Linked DNA regions of Stappia indica. The protein of the gene in region 1 binds, or shares a complex with, the protein of each later gene. Links are inferred from orthologs where the notes say so. Each region holds a gene or a part of one and is shown in the gene's direction. Other genes may lie near its edges.

The links.
Region 2: the proteins of rpsG (region 1) and tig are in contact, whole or in part, in a crystal structure (PDB 3GTY), measured with the Thermotoga maritima proteins. The link is inferred for Stappia indica from one-to-one orthologs. Residues at the interface, in WP_004081843.1 of Thermotoga maritima: Lys34, Lys52, Lys55, Glu59, Arg62, Gln63, Glu66, Asn67, Lys69, Val71, Arg95, Ala109, Lys110, Lys111, Gly112, Arg113, Pro114, Glu117, Glu121, Ile124, Ala125, Tyr127, Asn128, Asn129, Thr130, Gly131, Lys135, Asp139, Arg142, Met143; in WP_004081061.1 of Thermotoga maritima: Glu122, Val124, Val129, Leu130, Tyr133, Glu188, Gly259, Ile262, Tyr263, Glu266, Ser270, Glu273, Gln274, Glu277, Arg308, Gln311, Ile312, Ser315, Tyr316, Glu325, Arg329, Arg336, Leu363, Phe366, Trp367, Arg373, Leu377, Arg381, Leu384, Glu387.

What each region holds. Positions count from the first base shown.
Region 1 is NZ_CP046908.1:1,010,909-1,025,368, reverse strand. The notes cover bases 17-2,726. They hold rpsG (30S ribosomal protein S7), read left to right. Parts: upstream 17-991; coding sequence 992-1,462; downstream 1,463-2,726. Other genes in these bases: fusA (elongation factor G), read left to right, coding at 1,486-2,726; GH266_RS04840 (regulator), read left to right, coding at 17-261. Also shown: more of GH266_RS04840, read left to right, coding at 1-16; more of fusA, read left to right, coding at 2,727-3,561; tuf (elongation factor Tu), read left to right, coding at 3,611-4,786; rpsJ (30S ribosomal protein S10), read left to right, coding at 4,840-5,148; rplC (50S ribosomal protein L3), read left to right, coding at 5,172-5,882; rplD (50S ribosomal protein L4), read left to right, coding at 5,882-6,502; GH266_RS04805 (50S ribosomal protein L23), read left to right, coding at 6,499-6,792; rplB (50S ribosomal protein L2), read left to right, coding at 6,809-7,642; rpsS (30S ribosomal protein S19), read left to right, coding at 7,655-7,933; rplV (50S ribosomal protein L22), read left to right, coding at 7,936-8,316; rpsC (30S ribosomal protein S3), read left to right, coding at 8,316-9,038; rplP (50S ribosomal protein L16), read left to right, coding at 9,083-9,496; rpmC (50S ribosomal protein L29), read left to right, coding at 9,520-9,720; rpsQ (30S ribosomal protein S17), read left to right, coding at 9,731-9,973; rplN (50S ribosomal protein L14), read left to right, coding at 10,030-10,398; rplX (50S ribosomal protein L24), read left to right, coding at 10,398-10,715; and 9 more genes.
Region 2 is NZ_CP046908.1:632,985-637,795, reverse strand. Bases 1,856-4,811 are described here. They hold tig (trigger factor), read left to right. Parts: upstream 1,856-2,641; coding sequence 2,642-3,982; downstream 3,983-4,811. Other genes in these bases: GH266_RS02910 (ATP-dependent Clp protease proteolytic subunit), read left to right, coding at 4,271-4,811; GH266_RS02925 (NAD(P)H-hydrate dehydratase), read left to right, coding at 1,856-2,307. Also shown: GH266_RS02930 (VOC family protein), read left to right, coding at 377-781; more of GH266_RS02925, read left to right, coding at 781-1,855. UniProt on the Bacillus subtilis protein: Involved in protein export. Acts as a chaperone by maintaining the newly synthesized protein in an open conformation. Functions as a peptidyl-prolyl cis-trans isomerase.

The sequences.
Region 1 (14,460 bases):
GTCTACATCATTGTCGGCCACGCGAGGGAAGGGGATCTCGGCACGCCGGAGGCGGCGATCCCGGTGAACATCCTGCTGCGCGCGGCGGATGAGGACAGCGCCGTGCGCCTGGCGCTCGAGGCGTTGAAGGGGCAGGGGTTTGCGGAAGCCTCCCTCGACCAGATCGGCGTGATCCTGGAGGAGCCGGACGATCCGACCTTCGAGCAGGCCTATGAGGATGCGCTCGCCGGCGAGGTGGCGGTCATCGCCTATCGGGGCTGACCCCTTCAAGGGGAATCGGGAATCGTTCTTCCCGCCGATGCCCCGGCCCGGCGAATCCGGAAAGAGAATCTCCTCGCCTGCGGCGGATCCAGGTTGAGAAAGAGTAAATGCGGGGGCAGCGCGAGGGGGCAAGGCCTGCTCCCATCCGCCGGCCCGGAGGGAGCCCGGCTCGCGGTTCAATCCAGGCACGACGCAATGTTGCGCAAACGTCGATAAAAATATTCCATTTGTTGCGCCAATGCGGCCAAACAGGATAGAAATGTCGTTGCAGCGGCGGCCGAACGGGCGAGGGCGATTTATTCCCCGCCGCACTTGACGCAGGGCCGGCCTAACTGTAGGTTCCGCGCATCCCGAAAGCAGGCGGTAAGCGGCTTTTCGTTCGATGCGCCAAGCGTTGGACACAGGCTGACTTAAACGCTGCTGGGATTACGAGGCGAAAAAATATCGTATGCATGACCGCTTCCGGGTGGTCCTCTCGATTGGCGGCGCCTTTCCCGTTTACCGCGGGAACAGGCGCGATTCCGCATGTCCTGCGGGATCAGCTGGGTCAGAACCCTGGTTCTGGCGTTGCGTCCGCCGCGCCTTTCCGTTCGTTCAAGCGGACGGGTGAGATATTCGCGTTGCGCCTGAGGCGGAACGTAACGGAGTTGGGGCCGGAAACGGTTCCTGAAAGCGCAAAAAGGCCAGCCCCGGGTTGGCACTTTGGAAAGTCAAGGTCTGAGGATCTGCCATGTCACGCCGTCACAAGGCTGAAAAGCGCGAAATCATTCCCGATCCGAAGTTCGGGGACAACGTCGTTACCAAGTTCATGAATTCGATCATGTACGACGGTAAGAAGTCGGCCGCCGAGCGGATCGTCTACGGCGCATTCGACATCATCGAGGGCAAGGTTCGTCAGAACCCCGTCGAGGTGTTCCATGCTGCTCTCGACAACGTCATGCCGCAGGTCGAGGTCCGGTCCCGCCGCGTGGGTGGTGCCACCTATCAGGTTCCGGTCGAGGTCCGTGCGGACCGTCGCCAGGCCCTGGCCATCCGCTGGCTGATCACGGCTGCCCGCAACCGCAACGAGACGACGATGGTCGATCGTCTGTCCGGCGAGCTGCTGGATGCCGCGAACAACCGCGGTTCCGCCGTCAAGAAGCGCGAAGACACGCACCGGATGGCCGAAGCCAACCGCGCGTTCTCGCACTATCGCTGGTAATTCGGACCGGAGAGGCTGACATCATGTCGCGCACTCACAAGATCGAAGACTACCGCAATTTCGGTATCATGGCCCACATCGATGCGGGCAAGACCACGACGACCGAGCGGATTCTCTTCTACACCGGCAAGAGCCACAAGATCGGCGAAGTCCATGACGGCGCCGCCACGATGGACTGGATGGAGCAGGAGCAGGAGCGTGGCATCACGATCACGTCCGCTGCCACCACTGCGTTCTGGAACAACAAGCGCCTGAACATCATCGACACGCCGGGTCACGTCGACTTCACCATCGAGGTGGAGCGTTCCCTGCGCGTGCTCGACGGTGCGGTTGCCCTGCTCGACGCCAATGCCGGTGTCGAGCCGCAGACCGAGACCGTCTGGCGTCAGGCCGACAAGTATCATGTCCCGCGCATGATCTTCGTCAACAAGATGGACAAGCTCGGTGCGGACTTCTACCGCTGCGTCGAGATGATCAAGTCGCGCCTCGGTGCGAAGCCGCTCGTCATGCAGCTCCCGGTGGGCGCCGAGAGCGACTTTGCCGGCGTCGTCGACCTGATCAAGATGAAGGCCCTGATCTGGCGCGACGAGTCGCTCGGCGCTGCCTGGGACGAGGTCGAGATCCCGGCTGACCTGGCCGACAAGGCCCAGGAATACCGCGATCTGATGATCGAGACCGCCGTCGAGGCCGACGAGGCCGCGATGGAGGCCTATCTCGAGGGTGAGGAGCCGACGAATGAGGGCCTGAAGGCGCTCATCCGCAAGGGCACCATCAACAGCGAGTTCGTTCCGGTGTTCTGCGGCTCGGCGTTCAAGAACAAGGGCGTGCAGCCCCTGCTCGACGGCGTCGTCGATTACCTGCCGAGCCCGATCGAGGTTCCGGCGATCAAGGGTATCGATCCCAAGACCGAGGCCGAGACGGTTCGCAAGTCGGGCGACGAAGAGCCGCTCTCCATGCTGGCCTTCAAGATCGCCAACGATCCGTTCGTCGGTTCGCTGACCTTCTGCCGCATCTACTCCGGCGTCCTGAACAAGGGCGTGTCTCTCCAGAACACGGTGAAGGAGAAGAAGGAGCGCGTCGGCCGCATGATGCAGATGCACGCGAATTCGCGTGAGGACATCGACGTGGCTTACGCTGGCGACATCGTTGCCATCGCCGGCCTGAAGGACACGACCACCGGCGATACGCTGTGCGACCCGCTGAAGCCGGTCATCCTGGAGCGCATGGAGTTCCCGGATCCGGTCATCGAGATCGCCGTCGAGCCGAAGACCAAGGGCGACCAGGAGAAGATGGGCCTCGCGCTCAATCGTCTGGCTGCCGAGGATCCGTCCTTCCGCGTCAAGACCGACGAAGAGTCCGGCCAGACGATCATCGCCGGCATGGGCGAGCTTCATCTCGACATCATCGTCGACCGCATGAAGCGCGAGTTCAAGGTCGAGGCGAACATCGGTGCGCCGCAGGTTGCCTACCGCGAGACGATCACCCGTCAGGCGGAAGTCGACTACACCCACAAGAAGCAGACCGGCGGTACGGGCCAGTTCGCCCGCATCAAGCTGGTCATCGAGCCGAACGAGGCCGGTGCCGGCTACGCGTTCCAGAGCACGATCGTGGGTGGTTCGGTCCCGAAGGAGTACATCCCGGGCGTCACCAAGGGTATCGAGAGCGTCATGTCCTCGGGCCCGCTGGCAGGCTTCCCGATGGTCGACATCAAGGCCACCCTCATCGACGGTGCCTACCACGACGTCGACTCCTCGGTCCTGGCGTTCGAGATCGCGGCACGTGCCGGTTTCCGTGAGGCCATTCAGAAGGCCGCGCCGAAGCTGCTCGAGCCGATCATGAAGGTCGAGGTGGTGACGCCGGAAGACTACATGGGCGACGTCATCGGCGATCTGAACTCCCGTCGTGGCCAGATCACCGGCACCGAGAATCGCGGTGTCGTCACCGCGGTGAACGCGATGGTGCCGCTGGCCAACATGTTCGGTTACGTCAACAACCTGCGCTCGATGTCGCAGGGACGTGCCCAGTACTCGATGGTGTTCGACCACTACGAGCAGGTTCCGCAGGCTGTCGCGCAGGAAGTTCAGGCCAAGTACGCCTGATTGCCGTCAACGCCACATCAACTGAATAACGAAGGTACGGAGAAATCCGATGGCGAAAGCAAAGTTTGAGCGGACGAAGCCGCACGTGAACATTGGCACGATCGGCCACGTCGACCATGGCAAGACGACGCTGACGGCGGCGATCACGAAGTTCTTCGGCGAGTTCAAGGCGTACGACATGATCGACGCGGCTCCCGAGGAGCGTGCACGCGGCATCACGATCTCGACGGCTCACGTTGAGTACGAGACGGAAGCGCGTCACTACGCCCACGTGGACTGCCCGGGTCACGCCGACTACGTGAAGAACATGATCACGGGTGCGGCGCAGATGGACGGCGCGATCCTGGTCTGCTCGGCGGCCGACGGCCCGATGCCGCAGACCCGCGAGCACATCCTTCTGGCCCGTCAGGTCGGCGTTCCGGCTCTGGTGGTGTTCCTGAACAAGGTCGACCAGGTCGACGACGCGGAGCTGCTCGAGCTGGTCGAGATGGAAGTGCGCGAGCTGCTTTCGTCCTACGAGTTCCCGGGCGACGACATTCCGATCGTTGCCGGTTCGGCTCTTGCCGCCCTTGAGGGCCGCGACGAGGCGATCGGCGAGACGAAGATCCGCGAGCTTATGGCTGCGGTCGACGACTACATCCCGACGCCGGAGCGTCCGGTCGACATGCCGTTCCTGATGCCGATCGAGGACGTGTTCTCGATCTCGGGCCGCGGCACGGTGGTGACCGGCCGCGTCGAGCGCGGCATCGTGAAGGTGGGCGAGGAAGTCGAGATCGTCGGCATCCGCGACACCAAGAAGACGACGGTTACCGGCGTCGAGATGTTCCGCAAGCTTCTGGACCAGGGCCAGGCCGGCGACAACATCGGCGCTCTGATCCGCGGCGTCGGCCGCGAGGACGTGGAGCGCGGCCAGGTGCTGTGCAAGCCGGGTTCGGTGACGCCGCACACGAAGTTCAAGGCCGAGGCCTACATCCTGACGAAGGAAGAGGGTGGTCGCCACACTCCGTTCTTCACCAACTACCGTCCGCAGTTCTACTTCCGCACGACGGACGTGACGGGCGTGGTGACGCTGCCGGAAGGCACGGAGATGGTGATGCCGGGCGACAACGTGTCGGTCGAGGTTGAGCTGATCGTGCCGATCGCGATGGAAGAGGGTCTGCGCTTCGCTATCCGCGAGGGCGGCCGTACCGTCGGCGCCGGCGTCGTCGCCTCCATCATCAAGTAACCAACATGGCGGAACGGGTGATCCGTTCCGCCGTCCCGCTCGGGGATTGAGAGATGAACGGTCAGAACATTCGGATCCGTCTCAAGGCGTTCGACCATCGGGTTCTCGATGCGTCGACCCGTGAGATCGTCAACACGGCGAAACGGACCGGTGCACAAGTGCGCGGCCCCGTGCCGCTGCCCACGCGGATCGAGAAGTACACTGTGCTTCGTGGTCCGCATATCGACAAGAAAAGCCGTGATCAGTTCGAGATGCGCACTCACAAGCGTCTCCTCGACATCGTTGATCCGACGCCGCAGACCGTGGACGCGCTCATGAAGCTCGACCTTGCGGCCGGTGTCGACGTCGAGATCAAGCTGTAAGGCGCTCACAAGGGGACACGCCGATGCGTTCTGGAGTGATCGCACAGAAGGTGGGTATGACTCGCATCTATAACGATGCGGGTGAGCATGTGCCGGTGACGGTGCTGAAGCTCGAAAACTGTCAGGTTGTTGCCCACCGGACGGAAGAGAAGAATGGCTATGTCGCGCTGCAGGTCGGCGCCGGTCTGGCCAAGGTGAAGAATACGTCGAAGGCCATGCGCGGACATTTCGCCGTTGCCAGCGTCGAGCCGAAGCGCAAGCTTGCCGAGTTCCGCGTCTCCTCGGAGAACGTGATCGAGGTGGGTGCGGAGATCACGGCCGACCACTTCGTCGAGGGGCAGTTCGTGGACGTCACGGGCACCTCGATCGGCAAGGGCTTCGCCGGTGCCATGAAGCGTCACAACTTCGGTGGTCTGCGCGCCTCTCACGGCGTGTCGATCTCGCACCGTTCGCATGGTTCGATCGGTCAGTGCCAGGATCCGGGCAAGGTCTTCAAGGGTAAGAAGATGGCCGGACACATGGGCGCCGAGCAGGTGACCACGCAGAACCTGAAGATCGTCCGCACCGATCCGGAGCGCGGCCTGATCATGATCCAGGGCGCAGTCCCGGGGTCGAAGGGTGGCTGGATCGTGGTTCGCGACGCCGTCAAGAAGGCCCTGCCGGATGGCGTGCCGATGCCGGGCGCGTTCCGTGCTTCCGCGGCCGAGGCTGCGGTCGAGAAGGAGAGCGAGTGATGGAACTTGAGGTGAAGACCCTGGACGGGGCCGCCGCCGGTTCGATCACGGTGTCGGACGAGATCTTCGGTCTCGATCCGCGCACCGACCTGATCCACCGCGTCGTGCGTTGGCAGCTCGCCAAGCGCCAGGCCGGTACTCACAAGGCCCAGCAGCGCTCGGAAGTCTCCGGCTCGACGAAGAAGTTCGTCCGCCAGAAGGGTTCCGGCGGCGCGCGTCACGGCAACAAGAAGGCCCCGCAGTTCCGCGGCGGTGGTAAGGCTCACGGCCCGGTCGTGCGCAGCCACGCTCACGACCTGCCGAAGAAGGTTCGCGCCCTCGGCCTGCGTCACGCCCTTTCGGCGAAGTTCAAGGCCGACGGCCTGATCATCGTCGACGTGGTGAGCGCCGAGGAGGCCAAGACCAAGGCTCTGGCCGCGCGTCTGGCGAACCTGGGCCTGAGCAATGCGCTCGTCGTGGACGGCAGCGAGATCGATGCGAACTTCCGCCTCGCCTCGCGCAACATCCCGGCGATCGACCTGCTGCCCGTCGAAGGCCTGAATGTCTATGACATCCTGCGTCGTGAGAAGCTGGTGCTGACCAAGTCGGCGGTGACGGCTCTCGAGGAGCGGTTCAAATGACCAACCTGAAGCACTACGACACGGTCGTTTCCCCGGTGATTACCGAGAAGGCGACCTTCGCTTCGGAGCAGAACAAGGTCGTGTTCAACGTCTCCCCGACGGCGACCAAGCCCGAGATCAAGGCGGCAGTCGAGGCGCTGTTCGGCGTCAAGGTCACGGCAGTGAACACCCTGGTCCGCAAGGGCAAGGCGAAGCGCTTCCGCGGCCGTCTCGGCCAGCAGTCCGACGTCAAGAAGGCGGTCGTGACGCTTGCCGATGGCCAGTCCATCGACGTCACCACCGGACTCTGAGGGCGGAGAAGGAAAGATGGCACTCAAGACCTTTAACCCGACGTCGCCCGGTCGTCGCCAGCTGGTGATGGTCGACCGCTCGTCCCTGTACAAGGGCAAGCCGGTCAAGACGCTCACGGAAGGCCTGTCGAAGACGGGTGGCCGCAACAACCTCGGCCGTACGACGTCGCCGAATCGCGGTGGCGGCCACAAGCGCCGTTACCGTCTGATCGACTTCAAGCGGACCAAGGCCGACATGTTCGCGACCGTCGAGCGGATCGAATACGATCCGAACCGGACGGCCTTCATCGCTCTCATCAAGTATGAGGACGGTGAGCTTGCCTACATCCTGGCGCCGCAGCGCCTGGCCGTTGGCGACAAGGTCGTGTCCGGCAAGCTCGTCGACGTGAAGCCGGGCAATGCGATGCCGCTGGCCTCGATCCCGGTCGGCACGATCGTGCACAATGTCGAGCTGAAGCCGGGCAAGGGCGGCCAGGTGGCCCGTTCCGCCGGTGCGTATGCCCAGATCGTCGGCCGTGACCAGGGTTACACCACGGTCCGCCTGCAGTCTGGCGAGCAGCGCCGCATTCTCGGCACCTGCATGGCCTCGATCGGCGCCGTGTCCAACCAGGACCATGGCAACATCAACCTCGGCAAGGCGGGTCGTTCTCGCTGGATGGGTCGTCGCCCGCATGTTCGCGGTGTCGCGATGAACCCGGTCGACCACCCGCATGGTGGTGGTGAGGGCCGTACCTCGGGTGGCCGTCATCCGGTTACCCCGTGGGGCAAGCCGACCAAGGGCAAGCGCACGCGTCGCAACAAGGCCACGGACAAGTTCATCGTCCGCAGCCGCCACGCGCGCAAGAAGTAAGAGGGGCCTGGAATGGCACGTTCTGTTTGGAAAGGCCCGTTCGTCGACGGCTTTCTGCTGAAGAAGGCAGATAAGGTCCGCGCCTCGGGTCGCAACGAAATCATCAAGATGTGGAGCCGGCGCTCGACCATCCTGCCGCAGTTCGTGGGTCTCACCTTCGGCGTCTACAATGGTCAGAAGCACGTTCCGGTTCTGGTGTCCGAGGACATGATCGGTCACAAGTTCGGCGAGTTCTCGCCGACCCGGACCTATTACGGCCACGGCGCTGACAAGAAGGCGAAGAGGAAGTAACGATGGGCAAGCCGAAGGGCGGGCGCGCGCTCGCCGATAACGAGGCGAAGTCGGTCGCCCGGATGCTGCGGGTCTCCCCGCGCAAGCTCAACCTCGTCGCGGCAACGATCCGCGGCAAGAAGGTCGAGAAGGCGCTCGCCGACCTCACCTTCTCGCGCAAGCGGATCTCCGACGACGTCAAGAAGGCGTTGATGTCGGCGATCGCGAATGCCGAGAACAACCACGATCTCGACGTCGACAGCCTTGTCGTGGCCGAAGCCCACGTGGGCAAGGCGTTCGTGATCAAGCGGTTCCAGGCGCGTGCTCGTGGCCGTGTGGGTCGGATCGAGAAGCCGTTTTCGAACCTGACCATCGTCGTCCGCGAAGTCGAGGAGACTGCCTGATGGGACACAAAGTTAACCCGATCGGTCTGCGTCTTGGCATCAACCGCACCTGGGATTCGCGCTGGTATGCGGACAAGGGCGAGTATGGCAAGCTGCTGCACGAGGATTTCCGCATCCGCGAGTATATCCTCAAGGCCCTGAAGCAGGCGGCCGTTTCCAAGGTCGTCGTCGAGCGTCCGCACCGCAAGTGCCGCGTCACCGTTCATTCCGGTCGTCCCGGCGTGATCATCGGCAAGAAGGGCGCGGACATCGAGAAGCTGCGCAAGGCTCTCTCGGACATGACCTCGTCGGACGTGCACATCAACATCGTTGAAGTGCGCAAGCCGGAAGTCGACGCCCAGTTGGTCGCCGACTCGATCTCGCAGCAGCTGGAGCGCCGCGTGGCGTTCCGCCGCGCCATGAAGCGCGCCGTGCAGTCGGCGATGCGCATGGGCGCCCAGGGCATCCGCATCAACTGCGGTGGCCGTCTGGGTGGCGCGGAAATCGCGCGTACCGAATGGTACCGCGAAGGCCGCGTGCCGCTGCACACGCTGCGCGCCGACATCGACTATGGCGTGTCCACGGCGCACACCGCCTACGGCACGTGCGGCGTCAAGGTCTGGATCTTCAAGGGCGAAATCCTTGAGCACGATCCGATGGCCTCGGAGCGCCGTGCGGTTGAGGGCGACGGAACGAACCAGGGCGGCGGACGCCGCGAGCGCGAGCGCGGCCGCGCCGCCTAACGGCGCCGGTCGGTCTTGGACAGAAGCAAAGAGCGAGAGAAGAGATGCTGCAACCGAAGCGAACGAAGTTCCGCAAGCAGCACAAGGGCCGGATCCACGGCACCGCCAAGGGCGGTACGGATCTCAACTTCGGCGCCTTCGGCCTGAAGGCCGTCGAGCCGGAGCGGGTGACCGCGCGCCAGATCGAGGCGGCCCGTCGTGCCATGACCCGTCACATGAAGCGTGCGGGTCGTGTTTGGATCAGGATCTTCCCGGACGTGCCGGTTTCGTCGAAGCCGACCGAGGTCCGCATGGGTAAGGGTAAGGGTTCGCCGGACTATTGGGCCTGCAAGGTCAAGCCCGGTCGGATCATGTTCGAAATCGACGGCGTGCCGGAAGATACGGCACGTGAGGCGATGCGCCTTGCGGCAGCCAAGCTGCCGATCAAGTGCCGCTTCGTCCAGCGTATCGCCGACTGAGGCGCGACCAGGAGACTAGTGCCATGAAGGCGACAGACGTTCGGGCAAAGACCATGGACGAGCTGGGAACGGAGCTCGAGAGCCTGAAGAAGGAGCAGTTCAATCTGCGCTTCCAGCGGGCTACCGGCCAGCTTGAGAACACGGCGCGGGTCCGCCAGGTGCGCCGCGACATCGCCCGCATCCAGACGATCATGCGCGAGAAGCGCGTGGCGACAAGCGCGTAAGGAGATCGAAATGCCGAAACGCGTTCTGCAGGGTGTCGTTGTCAGCGACGCCAACGAAAAGACGGTGACGGTTCGTGTGGAGCGCCGCTTCACGCATCCGCTCTACAAGAAGACCGTTCGTCGCTCGAAGAAGTATCGGGCGCACGACGAGACCAACGCGCACAAGGTCGGGGACACCGTCCTCATCCAGGAATGCGCGCCGATCTCGAAGACCAAAACCTGGACCGTTGTCGAAGGGTCGACCGCGGACTGACGTGATTTCCGGCGCCCGGTGACGGGCGCGGTGAAAGAAGAATAAGGCGGCCAGTCATGATTCAGATGCAAACAAACCTCGACGTGGCGGATAATTCCGGCGCCCGTCGTGTCATGTGCATCAAGGTGCTCGGCGGCTCGAAGCGGAAATATGCCAGCGTCGGCGACATCATCGTCGTCAGCGTCAAGGAGGCCAATCCGCGCGGCCGCGTCAAGAAGGGCGACGTGATGAAAGCGGTCGTTGTGCGCACGGCGAAGGATATCCGCCGGCCCGACGGCTCCGTGATCCGGTTCGACCGCAATGCGGCCGTGCTGGTCAACAACAACAAGGAACCGATCGGGACCCGTATCTTCGGCCCGGTTCCGCGTGAACTGCGTGCGAAGAACCACATGAAGGTGATCTCGCTCGCGCCGGAGGTTTTGTAATGGCCGCCAAGATCAAGAAGGGCGACACTGTCGTCGTGCTTACCGGTCGTGACAAGGGCAAGACCGGTGAAATCGTCCGCATGCTGCCGGACGATAACAAGGCTGTGGTGCGTGGCGTGAATGTGGTTCGTCGCCACCAGCGCCAGACCGCCCAGTCGGAAGGTGGCATCGTTTCGAAGGAGCTGCCGGTTCACGTGTCGAACCTGGCGCTTGCCGACCCCAAGGATGGCAAGCCGACGCGCGTCGGGTTCCAGATCAAGGAAGACGGCACCAAGGTGCGCGTGGCCAAGCGTTCGGGGGATCTGATCGATGGCTGAGACCAAGACCGCTCCGCGGCTGAAGACGGAATATCTGGAAAAGATCCGTCCGGCGCTGCAGGAGAAGTTCAACTACAAGAACCCGATGCAGATCCCGTCGCTCGAGAAGATCGTTCTCAACATGGGCGTCGGCGAAGCAGTCGCGGACAGCAAGAAGGCGAAGATCGCCGCCGACGACCTGGCGATGATCGCCGGTCAGAAGCCGGTGATCACCCGCGCTCGCACGTCCATCGCCACCTTCAAGGTGCGCGAGGGCATGCCGCTCGGTGCCAAGGTCACGCTGCGTGGCGAGCGCATGTACGAGTTCCTGGACCGCCTGATCACCATCGCGCTGCCGCGCGTTCGTGACTTCCGCGGTCTGAACGCGAAGAGCTTCGACGGACGTGGCAACTATGCCATGGGCATCAAAGAGCACATCGTGTTCCCGGAAATCAATTACGACAAGGTCGACCAGATCTGGGGCCTTGACGTGATCGTGTGCACGTCCGCGGACAATGATGACGAGGCGCGCGAGCTTCTGCGCGCGTTCAACTTCCCGTTCCGTAAGTAAACGGGAAAGAACGAGGACAGACGATGGCGAAGAAGAGCGCGATCGAGAAGAACAAGCGGCGCGAGCGGCTCGTTAAGAAGTACGCCGAGAAGCGTGCGGAACTGAAGGCTGCGGCGAAGGACGAAGGTCTCTCGCTCGAGGAGCGTTACGCAGCGCGCCTCAAGCTTGCCAAGCTGCCGCGCAACTCCGCGGAGATTCGCGTGCGCAACCGGTGCGAAGTCACCGGTCGTCCGCGCGGCTACTACCGCAAGCTGAAGATGTCGCGCGTTGCGCTTCGCGAGCTGGGCTCCAAGGGTTTGGTCCCGGGCCTCGTGAAGTCGAGCTGGTAAGGAGACGGTCCGATGGCGATTTCTGATCCCTTGGGCGATATGCTCACCCGGATCCGCAATGCTCAGATGCGGCGCAAGAGCAAGGTCTCGACGCCGGCATCGAAGCTGCGCGAACATGTGCTCGACGTTTTGGTCGCGGAAGGGTATATCCGCGGCTACTCGATGGTCGAGTACGAGGGCGGCAAGTCCGAGCTCGAGATCGAGCTGAAGTATTTCGACGGCGAACCGGTGATCCGCTCGATCGAGCGTGTCTCGAAGCCGGGTCGGCGGGTGTATTCTTCGGTGAAGAATATCCCGCGCGTCGCAAACGGTCTGGGTGTCTCGATCCTGTCCACGCCGCGTGGCGTGATGGCGGATCACGATGCCCGTGAGCAGAACGTGGGTGGCGAGGTTCTCTGCCGCATCTTCTGATGCGGCAGTCCTTGCCAGGCAATTGAACTGGACAGGTTGGTCATATGTCTCGAATTGGCAAGAAGCCAGTCCCCGTGCCGAGCGGGGTAACGGCAACGATCAACGGCCAGATGGTCGAGGTGAAAGGCCCGAAAGGACAGCTGTCCTTCGTGCTCAACAGCCTCGTTCTGGCCGAAATGAACGACGATGGTATCTCGATCACCATGCGTGAGGACAGCAAGCCTGCCCGCGCCATGTGGGGCATGTCCCGCACGATGGTCGAGAACCTGGTGACGGGCGTCAGCAAGGGCTTCGAGAAGAAGCTCGAGATCACCGGCGTCGGTTACCGCGCACAGGTGCAGGGCAAGAACCTGCAGCTCGCGCTCGGTTTTTCCCATGACGTGGTCTATGCGATGCCCGAGGGCATCGAGGCCGCTTGCCCGAAGCCGACGGAGATCATCATCACCGGCATCGACAAGCAGCGCGTTGGCCAGGTAGCTGCGGAAATCCGCAAGTACCGGCCGCCGGAGCCCTACAAGGGCAAGGGCATCCGCTATGCGGGCGAGTTCATCGTCCGTAAGGAAGGCAAGAAGAAGTAACGGACCGGATCATGGCGAAGACAAACAATGGCTTCGAACGTCGCCGCGACCGCGTCCGTCGTTCGATCAAGAAGGTTATGAACGGCCGTCCGCGTCTGTCGGTGCACCGTTCGTCCAAGCAGATCTATGCTCAGATCATCGACGACGTTCAGGGTTGCACCCTGGCGTCCGCCTCGACGATCGAGAAGGATCTTCGTGGCACGCTGAAGACCGGCGGCAACATCTCGGCTGCGGCCGAGGTCGGCAAGCTCATCGCAGAGCGTGCCAAGGCTGCTGGCGTCACCCAGGTCGTGTTCGACCGTGGCGGCTACATGTACCACGGGCGCGTGAAGGCTCTGGCCGACGCCGCGCGCGAGGGCGGACTGGAATTCTGATCGTCGTCAAGACGCTCACAGACAAACGGAAGCGAATATTATGGCGAGACAGGATACACGGGAGCGCGGTGGCGATCGCGCCGAGCGCGACAGCGAGTTTGTCGACAAGCTCGTGCACATCAATCGCGTCGCCAAGGTTGTGAAGGGCGGACGTCGCTTCGGCTTTGCCGCACTCGTCGTGGTCGGCGACCAGAAGGGCCGCGTCGGCTTCGGTCACGGCAAGGCGCGTGAGGTGCCGGAGGCGATCCGCAAGGCGACCGAGGCTGCCAAGCGCTCGATGATCCGCGTCGCTCTGCGCGAGGGTCGTACCCTGCATCACGACGTCAACGGTCGCCACGGCGCCGGCAAGGTCGTGCTGCGTGCGGCTCCGGCCGGTACCGGCATCATCGCCGGCGGCCCGATGCGCGCCGTGTTCGAGACGCTCGGCGTCCAGGACGTGGTGGCGAAGTCGCTCGGTTCGGCAAACCCCTACAACATGGTGCGCGCCACCTTCGAGGCCCTCAAGCAGGAGGACAGCCCGCGTTCGGTTGCTGCCCGCCGCGGCCTCAAGGTTTCGCAGATCCAGTCGCGTCGCCGCGACATCGACGACAGCGTACCGGCCGCCGAGGCTTGAACCCGGCAGTTGCCGACCCCAGCTTGAGAAAGGCTTGGTTCCATGGCGAACGAAAAGACCGTCACGGTCGAGCAGGTGGGTAGCCCGATCCGGCGCCCGAAGGACCAGCGGGCAACGCTCGTCGGTCTCGGTCTGAACAAGATGCACCGCCGCTCGACGCTGAAGGATACCCCGGAAGTGCGTGGCATGATCCGGAAGGTTCAGCATCTCGTTCGCGTCGTCGAAGACGCGTAACGGATGCGGGGAGACATACGATGAAACTGAATGAACTCCGGGACAATCCGGGTGCCACCAAGGACCGCATGCGCGTCGGCCGTGGCATTGGTTCGGGCAAGGGCAAGACCGGCGGCCGTGGCGTCAAGGGTCAGAAGTCCCGCTCGGGCGTCGCGATCAAGGGCTTCGAGGGCGGCCAGATGCCGCTGCATCGTCGCCTGCCGAAGCGCGGCTTCACCAACATCTTCGCAAAGTCGTTCAACGCGGTCTCGCTTGGCCGTGTCCAGATTGCGATCGATGCTGGCAAGCTCGACGCTTCCCAGACGGTGACCGCCGAGGCCCTCAAGGCCGCTGGCGTCATCCGCCGCGTCAAGGACGGCGTCCGCCTGCTCTCCGATGGTGAGCTGAAGGCGGGTGTGACCTTCGAGGTCGCCGGTGCCTCCAAGAACGCGCTTGCCGCGGTCGAGAAGGCCGGTGGCAAGGTCACGATTATCGGAGCCCAGGCTGAATAAGCCTGGGTTTTCCCACGTCAGATTGCTCGAGAATTGACCGGAGCCCGGAATGGCATCTGCTGCCGAACAGCTAGCGGCTAATCTGAACTTTTCAGCTTTCGCCAAAGCCGAGGAATTGAAGAAGCGTATCTGGTTCACACTGGGTGCGCTTCTTGTGTATCGGTT
Region 2 (4,811 bases), 390 kb from region 1 along the record:
GGCCTGTGCCATCCCCTGACTAGCATGCCCCATGCCAAGTTTGCTTGCCGAAAAAAGAGCCTGCAAATCGGGCAATTCCAGCAGGGTTTTCCGGGCTGTCCGGGGTCCGGCGTCGAAGAGGTGATTAAATACTGTGCGGCTTGAACAATAAATAGGCGAATCTGGGGGCGCGAAATCCACCTTGATGGGGTGAGGGGGTCGCCCGACGGTGCCTAGATCCTGACGTTTTCGCCCAATCTGCAGGCAGTCCCGGGCACCTGAGCGTCCGAAACCGGCTTGCGTGCCTGCGGCAATCGGCGAAACTCGATCCCGGGCGGGCGGTTCCGTGCGGGAGCGTGCCGCGCATTTCGAGACTGGGAACGACAGGGAGATACGGATGCGGATCGAGGCGCTCGACCACCTGGTCCTGACGGTTGCGGATATCGACGAGACCGTCGGCTTCTATTGCGGCGTGCTGGGCATGGAGGAGGTGGTGTTCGGCGGCGGCCGGCGGGCGCTGCATTTCGGCGCGCAGAAGATCAACCTGCACAAGGCGGGAGCCGAGTTTTCTCCGGCCGCGCGCAAGCCGACGGCCGGGTCGGGCGACCTCTGCTTTCTCGTGTCCTCGCTCGAGGCCGCGATTGCGCGGCTCAGGGAGACGGGCGTGACGATCGAAGAGGGGCCCGTTTCGCGCACCGGTGCCCAGTCGCCGCTGCGCTCCGTTTATATACGCGATCCCGACGGCAACCTGATCGAGCTGTCCGAGCCGCAGGCGGTTGTGATCGCCGGAGGTGGTGCTTGATCGAACTCCTGACGCCGACCGAGATGGGGCGGGCGGATGCGCTCGCCATCGCCGGCGGGGTGCCCGGAATCGACCTGATGCGGCGCGCAGGGGTGGCGGTCGCCGATGCCTGCAGCCGCATGGCTGGCCACTCCGGCCAGGTCCTGGTGCTGGCCGGTCCCGGCAACAACGGCGGCGACGGATTCGTTGCCGCGAGGGTGCTGCGCCAGCGCGGCTACCGCGTCGAGCTGCTGCTGCTCGGCGATCCCGACCGGTTGTCGGGTGATGCGGCGCTCGCCTTTTCCGAGATGCAGGCGGCTGGCCTGACTGCCGGCATCCTTTCGCGGGACACACTGGGCCGTGTGCCGGGTCAGGCGTCGGTGGTGATCGACGCGCTGTTCGGGGCAGGGCTCGCGCGCCCCATCGAGGGTATTGCGGGCGAGGCCATCGAGCGGGTGAACGCATCTGGCCTGCCGGTGCTGGCCGTCGACCTGCCCTCCGGCGTGAACGGGGCGAGCGGCGAGGCGATGGGGCCGGCAATCCGCGCCAGCCGGACGGTGACATTCTTCCGCCTGAAACCGGGCCACCTGCTGTTGCCGGGGCGTCTGCTTGCCGGCCGGGTGGAGCTCGCCGATATCGGTATTCCGGCTTCTGTCCTGGGCGAGGTGCACGGCGGCGAGCAGGGGAAGACCTGGCGCAACGATCCGGCGCTGTGGGGGGCGGGGCTGCACCCGCCGCGGCTCGACGGGCACAAATATGCGCGTGGGCATGCGGTGGTGGTGTCGGGACCGGCCCTGTCCACCGGCGCGGCGCGGCTGGCCGCCGGTGCTGCGCTCAGGGCCGGAGCCGGGCTCGTGACCGTGGCGACGCCGCCTTCCGCCGCACTGGTCAATGCCAGCCATCTGACGGCGGTGATGGTGCGCTCCTTCCGCGGGAGCGAGGGGCTTGCCGAGATGTTGGCCGACCGACGCCTCAATGCGATTGCGCTGGGGCCGGGTGCCGGTGTCGGGGACGAGACGCGGGCGCTTGCGCTGACCTGTCTTTCCGGCGAGCGGGCGGTGCTGCTCGATGCCGACGTGATCACATCCTTTTCCGGACAGGCCGATGAACTGGCCGGTGCCATCTCGGGTCGTTCGGGAGCAAGGGCCGGCGATGTCGTGCTGACGCCGCATGACGGGGAGTTCGCGCGTCTCTTTGGGGAGAGTGCCGGCGAGGGCTCGCGGCTTGCCCGGGCGCGAGCCGGAGCAAGGGCCAGCGGGGCTGTCGTGGTTCTGAAGGGGGCGGATACGGTCGTCGCAGCGCCGGACGGGCGCGCGGCGATCAACGACAATGCGCCGGCCTGGCTTGCCACGGCCGGCTCCGGCGACGTGCTGTCGGGCATCGTCGCCGGCCTGCTGGCGCAGGGGCTGGACGGCTTCCATGCGGCCTGTGCGGGCGTGTGGCTGCACGGGCGCGCGGGCGTGCTGGCAGGGCCGGCGCTGACGGCGGAGGATCTTGAGCCGGCTCTGCGCCAGGCGCTGGCGGAGTTCTTTTCCGGGACGGCGTGAGCGGGGCTGGGCGCGCATCCCAGATTGCGCTGTACAGCCTGAGCAGGAGGCCCGTTTTTTCTTTGACCCTGCCGGGCGGGGTGCTATAGAGGCCGCGCCTTGACTTCGGGCGCTTTAAGGCACGTCGCGGGCGTGGTGGAACTGGTAGACACGCCAGATTTAGGTTCTGGTGGCGCAAGCCGTGGGGGTTCAAGTCCCTCCGCCCGCACCACCTCAGGCCTTGGGCGATGAACTCCTGTTTTGGCAGCGAATCCGGTCAAGCAAGCCCAACCGGGCCACACAATCACAAGAGCAGTCGGAAAGACGTTCTCGATCTAGGACGAAGCACACGACCATGCAGGTAACCGAAACGCTGGCCGAGGGGCTGAAACGCGAACTGAAAGTCGTCATTCCGGCGTCTGAGCTTGCTAGCCGCCTCGATACGTACCTTGACGACCTCAAGGACAAGGTGAAGATCAAGGGCTTCCGGCCGGGCAAGGTGCCGGCTGCGCACCTGAAGCGCCTCTATGGGCGCCAGGCGACCGCCGAGATCCTCAATGAGCTCCTGAACGAGACCACCCGCAAGGCGGTCGAGGAGCGCAACGAGAAGCCGGCGCTGCAGCCCGAGATCGATCTGCCGGACGGCGATGCCGAGGCGATCCTGTCGGGATCTGCCGACATCTCGTTCAAGATGAGCTACGACATCCTGCCGGAGTTCGAGCTGATCGACTTCAAGACGGTCGAGATCGAGCGTCCGGTCGTCGAGATCTCCGATGCCGAGATCGACGAGCAGATCGCCCAGATCGCCGACAGCAACAAGCCGTTCGAGACCAAGGACGGCGCGGCCGAAGAGGGCGACCGCGTCCTCATGAGCTATCTCGGCAAGCTGGACGGCACGCCGTTCGACGGCGGTGCCGACGAGAACGGCCAGCTGGTGCTCGGCTCCAAGCAGTTCATCCCGGGCTTCGAGGAGCAGCTCGCCGGTCTGAAGGCCGGTGACGAGAAGGTCATCGAGGTGTCCTTCCCCGAGGACTATCCGGCCAAGCACCTGGCCGGCAAGGCCGTCACCTTCGACATCGTCGTCAAGGAAGTGCAGGCTCCGGGCGAGGTGAAGATCGATGACGACTTCGCCAAGGGCCTGGGCCTCGAGGGTCTCGACAAGCTGAAGGAGATCATCCGCGGCCAGATCGAGAGCCAGTACGGCGCGATGACCCGCCAGAAGGTGAAGCGTCAGCTTCTCGACAAGCTGGACGAGGTCTACACGTTCGATCTGCCCGAGCGTCTGGTGCAGTCCGAGTTCGACGGCGTGTGGCGCCAGGTCGAGCAGGACATGCAGCGCTCCGGCAAGTCCTTCGAGGACGAAGAGACGACCGAGGAAGAGGCTCGCGGCGAGTATCGCAAGATCGCCGAGCGCCGGGTGCGTCTCGGCCTGGTGCTTTCCGAGGTCGGCGAGCAGAACCAGGTCAAGGTGACCGACGAAGAGGTGCAGCGCGCCCTCTACGACAAGGTTCGCCAGTTCCCGGGCCAGGAGAAGCAGGTCTTCGACTTCTACCGCAGCAACCCGACGGCGCTCGCCAGCCTGCAGGCGCCGATCTACGAGGAGAAGGTCGTCGACTACATCCTCGAGCTGGCCAAGGTCACCGACAAGTCGGTCACCAAGGACGAGCTGATGGCGGAAGACGAGGACGAGGGCTGATCCTCGTTCCCGACATGACGGTTTGACGGACCGGCCCCGGATGACCTCCGGGGCCGGATTCGCGAGGAAGGCAGCCTTGATCCTTGCGTTTTTTAACCCTTGTCCACGACCCGTCAGCACCTATCTTCCGATACGAGGCGACATCCCTTATGAATGGGTGTCGCTTTTTTCGACTCAAGACCGAGACCGAGACCGTTCCCGGCCGCTGATGAGCGGCAAACCGATTGAAGAGGCGGCTGCGCGCGAGCGGTGCAGCCCGGGAACGTTCCTCCAAAGCATGGACGAGGCATGAAGGATCCAGTCGATTTCGCCGTGAACTCACTCGTGCCGATGGTCGTCGAGCAGACGAACCGGGGCGAGCGCGCGTTCGATATCTATTCGCGACTCCTCAAGGAGCGCATCATCTTCCTGACCGGACCGATCGAGGATCACCTTGCGACGCTCGTCTGTGCGCAGCTGCTCTATCTCGAGGCCGAGAACCCGACCAAGGAGATCGCCATCTACATCAACTCGCCCGGCGGCTACGTGACGTCGGGCCTGGCGATCTACGACACGATGCAGTTCGTTCGTCCGGAAGTGTCCACGCTGTGCATCGGCCAGGCCGCCTCCATGGGCTCGCTGCTGCTGGCGGCGGGTGCCAAGGGCAGCCGCTTCTCGCTGCCGAACTCGCGGGTCATGGTGCACCAGCCGTCCGGCGGGTTCCGCGGCACGGCGGCGGACATCATGCTGCATGCGCAGGAGATCCTGAGCCTCAAGAAGCGGCTCAACGAGATCTACGTGAAGCACACCGGCCAGTCTCTCGACGCCGTCGAGGAGGCGCTGGAGCGCG